Linked DNA regions of Azoarcus olearius. The protein of the gene in region 2 interacts with the protein of the main gene of each other region in a pairwise test. Links are inferred from orthologs where the notes say so. Each region holds a gene or a part of one and is shown on either strand. Other genes may lie near its edges.

What was found.
Region 1: the proteins of dqs_RS07140 (region 2) and dqs_RS16545 interact in binary tests that used the Escherichia coli proteins (3 or more experiments, as listed by UniProt). The link is inferred for Azoarcus olearius from one-to-one orthologs.

What each region holds. Positions count from the first base shown.
Region 1 is NZ_CP016210.1:3,625,052-3,628,239, forward strand. The notes cover bases 252-3,104. They hold dqs_RS16545 (glutamate-5-semialdehyde dehydrogenase), read left to right. Parts: upstream 252-965; coding sequence 966-2,243; downstream 2,244-3,104. Other genes in these bases: holA (DNA polymerase III subunit delta), read left to right, coding at 252-878; xerD (site-specific tyrosine recombinase XerD), read left to right, coding at 2,466-3,104. Outside these bases: more of holA, read left to right, coding at 1-251; more of xerD, read left to right, coding at 3,105-3,188. UniProt on the Escherichia coli protein: Catalyzes the NADPH-dependent reduction of L-glutamate 5-phosphate into L-glutamate 5-semialdehyde and phosphate. The product spontaneously undergoes cyclization to form 1-pyrroline-5-carboxylate.
Region 2 is NZ_CP016210.1:1,535,380-1,538,562, forward strand. What follows is about bases 336-3,183. They hold dqs_RS07140 (sulfate/molybdate ABC transporter ATP-binding protein), read right to left. Parts: upstream 2,379-3,183; coding sequence 1,293-2,378; downstream 336-1,292. Other genes in these bases: dqs_RS07135 (CysB family HTH-type transcriptional regulator), read right to left, coding at 355-1,290; cysW (sulfate ABC transporter permease subunit CysW), read right to left, coding at 2,390-3,183. Also shown: dqs_RS07130 (amino acid ABC transporter substrate-binding protein), read right to left, coding at 1-230. UniProt on the Escherichia coli protein: Part of the ABC transporter complex CysAWTP involved in sulfate/thiosulfate import. Responsible for energy coupling to the transport system.

The DNA of each region.
Region 1 (3,188 bases), 2.1 Mb from region 2 along the record:
GCTATTCGGAACGAGAAACGCTGGTGGTGGGCCAGGGCTTCCGCTGGGATTCGTTGACACTCGCCGCCGGCAACATGTCCTTGTTTGGCGGCGCCAAGCTCATCGATCTGCGCATTCCCACCGGCAAGCCGGGGCGCGATGGCGGCGACGCGTTGCAGCGCTATGTCGCGCAACTGCCCGCTGCCACGCTCACCCTGGTGACGCTGCCGGAACTCGACTGGCAGGCACGCAAAACCAGCTGGTTCAAGGCATTGGGCGACGCCGGCACGGTCATCGAGCTAAACGCGCCGGAACGCGAACGCCTTCCTCAGTGGCTGGCGCAGCGGCTGGCCGCGCAACACCTCACCGCCCCGGCGGAAGCGCTGGCTTTCATTGCCGACCACGTGGAAGGCAACCTGCTCGCGGCACATCAGGAAATCCTCAAGCTCGGGCTGTTGTTTCCGCACGGCGCGCAACTGACCCTTGATGACGTCCAGCAAGCCGTACTCAACGTCGCGCGCTACGACATCGATACCCTTCGACAGGCCGTACTGGAAGGCGACCCGGCGCGCTGCGCCCGTCTGCTCGAAGGCCTGCACGGCGAGGGCGCGGCGCCTCCGCTGGTGCTGTGGGCGCTGGCCAACGAAACCCGCAGCCTCGCGCTGCTGCGCGCCGGACAGGACGCCGGCCAGCCACTCGCCGCGCTGTTCAAGGCCGAACGCGTCTTCGACGAACGACGCAAGCAACTCCTTACCCGCGCCCTTGCCCGCCTGGGCGGCGGGCGCCTGCGCGCCGCGCTGATGCACGCGGCCCGCATCGACCGGATGATCAAGGGGCTGGCGGACGGCGACGTGTGGGACGAATTCCTGCAGCTTGCGCTGCGGCTCTGCCGTCACTGACCCGTTCCGCGGCGGATGTAGCGCGTGGCCCACGGGCGCCGCGATCAGTGCTTTAATCCCTTTTTGGCTTTTCCGCCTGTGACGATGATGGATATCCAGCACTACATGCAGACCGTCGGCCGCGAAGCGCGCGCCGCCTCCCGCACGCTTGCGGCAGCCTCCACCGATGCCAAGAATTCCGCCCTGGTGGCGATGGCGCAAGCCATCCGCGACAGTCGCGACGCGCTGCTGGCGGCCAACGCGGCCGACCTCGCCGAAGCCCGCGCGGCCGGGCTGGACGAGGCCCTGATCGACCGCCTGACGCTGAGCGCCAAGGGCGTGGAAGGCATGGCCGCCGGGCTTGAACAGGTTGCGGCACTCCCCGACCCGGTGGGGGAAATCACCGACGTCAAGCGCCGCCCTTCCGGCATCCAGGTCGGCAAGATGCGTGTGCCGCTCGGCGTGGTCGGCATCATCTACGAGGCGCGGCCCAACGTCACCGCCGACGCGGCGGCGCTGTGCCTCAAATCCGGCAACGCCGCGATCCTTCGCGGCGGCAAGGAAGCGCTGCGCTCGAATCAGGCGATTGCAAGCTGCGTGCGCACCGGGCTTGCCGCCGCCGGCCTGCCGCAAACGGCCGTGCAGGTGCTGGAAACGACGGACCGGGCTGCGGTTGGCGCGCTCATCACGATGCCCGAATTCGTCGACGTGATCGTGCCGCGCGGCGGCAAAGGGCTGATCGAGCGAGTCTCCAGCGAGGCACGCGTCCCCGTCATCAAACACCTCGACGGCAACTGCCATGTGTACGTCGACGACCATGCCGACCCGGCGAAGGTGCTGCCCATCGTAGAGAACGCCAAGACCCAGCGTTACGGCACCTGCAACACCACGGAATCGCTGCTCGTGGCCCGTGCCGTCGCCCCGCGTTTCCTGCCCGACATCGGACGGATGCTGGCGGCGAGGAACGTCGAGATGCGAGCGTGCCCGGAAGCGCTCGTGCTGCTGCGCGAAGCCGGCATCGAAGGTGCCCGGCTCAGCCCCGCCACCGAGCAGGACTGGCACGAGGAATATCTCGCGCCGATCATCGCGATCCGCGTCGTGGCGGGCCTGGATGAAGCGATCGCGCATATCAACACCTACAGCTCGGGCCACACCGAGGCGATCCTCACCGAGCACTACACCCATGCGATGCGTTTCCTGCGCGAGGTGGATTCGGCATCCGTCATGGTGAACGCCTCCACGCGCTTCGCCGACGGCTTCGAATACGGCCTCGGTGCCGAAATCGGGATTTCCACGGACAAGATCCACGCCCGCGGCCCGGTGGGGCTGGAAGGGCTCACCAGCCAGAAATGGATCGTGTTCGGCAATGGCGAGATCCGCCGATAAGCCGAAAGTCAGGATGGGGATCAACGCGAGGCGTGAGAAAATCCCCGCCCTTAAGGGTTTCTACGTAGACGAGGCAGACGTCGGAATCCGACGTTCGTGGCATAATCGCCGCAAGGGAATCCACGATTCCAGCCGATATTGCTCTGGGGTAGAGCAAGCGGGTCGGCGAGGCCCTCGGGCCTCGCCGCACCCACCTCGTGATCACCACGCCCCCCCCCGTCCGTGACCGCATTCGAACAACAGCTCTCGGCGGAGACGCGCGCCGAACTCGATCTGTTCTGCGACGCACTGTGGCTGGAATTCGGCCTGGCAGCCAATACCATTGCCGGTTATCGGAGCGATCTCGCGCAATTCGGCGCCTGGCTGGCCGGTCGCGGAACTCAATTGATCGAAGCGGACGAGAGCCAGCTCACCGCGTATCTCGCCGAATTCAGCCGCCGCGCCAAACCCGCCAGCCAGCGCCGCCTGATGTCGGCCTGGCGCCGCTTTTACCGTGGGCTGCTCGGCCAGCGCCGTATCGCTCAGGATCCGACCGTCCAGCTCGACGCCCCGGTGACCGGCGAACGCTTTCCCCGCACCCTCAGCGAAGCACAGGTGGAATCGCTGCTGGCAGCGCCCGACGTCGACACGATTCATGGCCTGCGGGACCGCAGCATGCTTGAATTGCTGTATGCGAGCGGGCTTCGTGTTTCCGAGCTGGTGGAATTGAAACTCTTTGCGATCAGCACCGGCGAAGGCGTAATCCGGGTGTTCGGCAAAGGTAGCAAGGAACGCCTCGTTCCCACCGGTGACATCGCGCTCGAGTGGCTCGGCCGCTACCTGCGCGAGGCACGGCCAGCCCTGTTGCGCGGGCGGACATGCGACGAGGTTTTCGTTTCCCAGCGCGGCGCCGGAATGACGCGCCAGATGTTCTGGCGCATCATCAAGCAATACGCACCCAAGGCA
Region 2 (3,183 bases):
CCCAGCACCGCGGCGGCGAGCGCGCGGCAGACGTCGACATCCAGCCCGCTCCAGTTGCCGCGGCTGTCGGTGGCGGAAAAGCCGGGCACGCCGGAACTGACGCCGCAGGCGAGTTCGCCCTTGCGCTTGATCTGGTCGAGCGTGGCGCCCGCGTGGGCGGCGGTGGCGGACAGCGTGGCGGCGAAGGCAAGCGCAACGGCGGGCGCGATCCGTCTGAGGGACTTCTTCATGGCGACGAGGGGTGATGCGGGAACCGGGGAAGGCCGATTCTTGCACGATTGGCGGCGCGCGGGCGTTTGCCGGCGGCATTGCGCCGCCGCCGCGCTGCCGGCGCCGTCCGCGCGGCGCCTGCGTTTACTGCGTCGACACCTTGGGGAACACCGCGTCACGCACGCGGGATTCGGTGAGCGCGGGCGAGCAGCATTCGATGAAGCGCAGCGCATAGCCGCGCAGGTAGTGGCCGCGGCGCAGCGAGATCCAGGTGGTGTTCATCTCGAACAGGCCCTTGCTGTCGAGCAGCTTGAGGCCGGCGTCGCGCTGCGGGTGAAAGGCCATCGCGGCGATGATGCCGACGCCGTGGCCGAGTTCGACATAGGCCTTGATCACGTCGGCGTCGAGCGCGGACATCACGATGTCCGGCGTGATGCCGGCGCGCGCGAACGCGGCGTCGATGCGGGTGCGGCCGGTAAAGCCCTCGTGGTAGGTGATGATCGGGTATTCCGCCACCGCTTCCAGCGTCAGCGGCTGCACGCGCGTCAGCGGGTGGTCTTCGGGCACGATCAGCGTGTGCTGCCACTGGTAGAAGGGGAAGCTCACCAGGTCGTCTTCCTCGCCCAGCGCCTCGGTGGCGATGCCGATATCCACCTGGCCGCTGCGCAGCAGCGAGACGATTTCCTTCGGGCCGCACTGGTGGAGTTCCAGATGCACCTTCGGAAACTCCTCCTTGAAGCGCGTCACCACCGGCGGCAGCGCGTAGCGGGCCTGGGTGTGGGTGGTGGCGATGGCGAGATGGCCCTTGTCCTTCTGCGCGAACTGCTCGCCCAGGCGCTTGATGTTCTGCGTGTCGAGCAGGATGCGCTCGACGATGGGCAGCAGCTCCTTGCCTGGCTCGGTGAGGCCGAGCAGGCGTTTGCCGCGGCGCACGAACAGCTCCACGCCGAGTTCGTCCTCCAGATCCTTGATGTGCTTGGAGACGCCGGACTGCGCGGTGTAGAGCGCGTTGGCGACCTCGGTGAGGTTGAAGTTGCGCCGTACCGTCTCGCGCACGATGCGCAGTTGCTGGAAGTTCATGATCAGGCCGCCTCGCGCGGGAATACGCGCAGTTGGGAAGGCACCAGGCGCACGCGCTGGCCTTCGGCGAGCGGCAGCGTGGTCAGGCGCTCGCGGGTGAGCACCACCTCGTAGTGGCGCGGCAGGCCGCTGTCGCCCTCGGCTTCGACCGCGTCGAGTTCCACCCGCACGCTGGCGCCGAAGGCGAGCACGCGCGCGACGATGGCATCGACGCCGTTGGGCGCGGCGAGGTCGGTGACGATGTCGAGTTCGTGCGGACGGGCGAAGCCGACCACATCGACGCCGTGCTCCGCATCGCGGCCGTCGTGCGGCAGCACTGCCTCGCCGACGCGCACATGCTCGCCTTCCACGCGGCCGTGGAAGAGATTGACCGCGCCGAGGAAGCCATACACGAAGGGGGTCGCCGGGTGCTCGTAGACCTCTTGCGGGGTGCCGACCTGTTCGACCTTGCCCTTGTTCATCAGCACCACGCGGTCGGCCACTTCCAGCGCTTCTTCCTGGTCGTGGGTGACGAAGATGGAGGTGACGTGGAGTTCGTCGTGCAGCCGGCGCAGCCAGCGGCGCAGTTCCTTGCGCACCTTGGCGTCGAGCGCGCCGAAGGGTTCGTCGAGCAGCAGCACGCGCGGTTCCACCGCGAGCGCGCGGGCGAGCGCGATGCGCTGGCGCTGGCCGCCGGAGAGCTGCGCCGGGAAGCGGTCGGCCAGCCAGTCGAGCTGCACCAGTTCGAGCAGGCGATGGACGCGCTTCCTGATCTCGGCTTCGTTCGGGCGTTCCTTGCGCGGCTTGACGCGCAGGCCGAAGGCGACGTTCTCGAACACCGTCATGTGGCGGAACAGCGCGTAGTGCTGGAACACGAAGCCGACCTGGCGCTCGCGCACGTGGGTGCCGGAGGCGTCTTCGCCTTCGAGGATGACGCGGCCGGAATCCGCCGTTTCCAGCCCCGCGATGACGCGCAGCAGCGTGGTCTTGCCGCAGCCGGAGGGGCCGAGCAGGGCGACCAGTTCGCCGCTGGGGAAGTCGAGCGAGACGTCGTTCAGCGCGGTGAAGCTGCCGAACTGCTTGTGGATGTTTTCGACCTGGATGCTCATGCGGGCTTCCTTTATTCCGATTCGGTATGCGTGCGGCCGACCTTCCACTCGATGAAGGATTTCAGGCCCAAGGTCACCAGCGCCAGCAGCGCCAGCAGGGAGGCCACCGCAAAGGCGGCCGCAAAGTTGTATTCGTTGTAGAGAATCTCGACGTGCAACGGCATGGTGTTGGTCTGGCCACGGATATGGCCGGAGACCACGCTGACCGCGCCGAATTCACCGAAGGCGCGCGCGTTGCACAGGATTACCCCGTACAGCAGGCCCCACTTGATGTTGGGCAGCGTCACCCGCCAGAAGGTCTGGAAGCCGGAGGCGCCGAGTACCACCGCGGCTTCTTCCTCCTCGCGGCCCTGCGCTTCCATCAGCGGGATCAACTCGCGCGCGACGAAGGGGAAGGTGACGAACACCGTTGCCAGCACGATGCCGGGCACGGCGAAGATGATCTTCACGTCGTGCGCGGCGAGCCAGCCGCCGAACCAGCCGTGGGCGCCGAACAGCAACACGTAGATCAGGCCCGCCACCACCGGCGACACCGAGAACGGCAGGTCGATCAGCGTGGTGAGGAAGTGCTTGCCGCGGAATTCGAACTTGGCGATCGCCCACGCCGCGGCGACCCCGAACACCAGGTTGAGCGGCACCGCGATCGCCGCAGTGATCAGTGTGAGCTTGATCGCCGCGAGCGCGTCCGAGTCCGACAGCGAGGTGAGATAGGTCACCCAGCCCTTGCGCAGCGCTTCGGCGAACACCGCGATCAGCGGCAGCAGCAGGAACAGTGCGAAGAAGCTGAGCGCCAGCCCGAGAATGG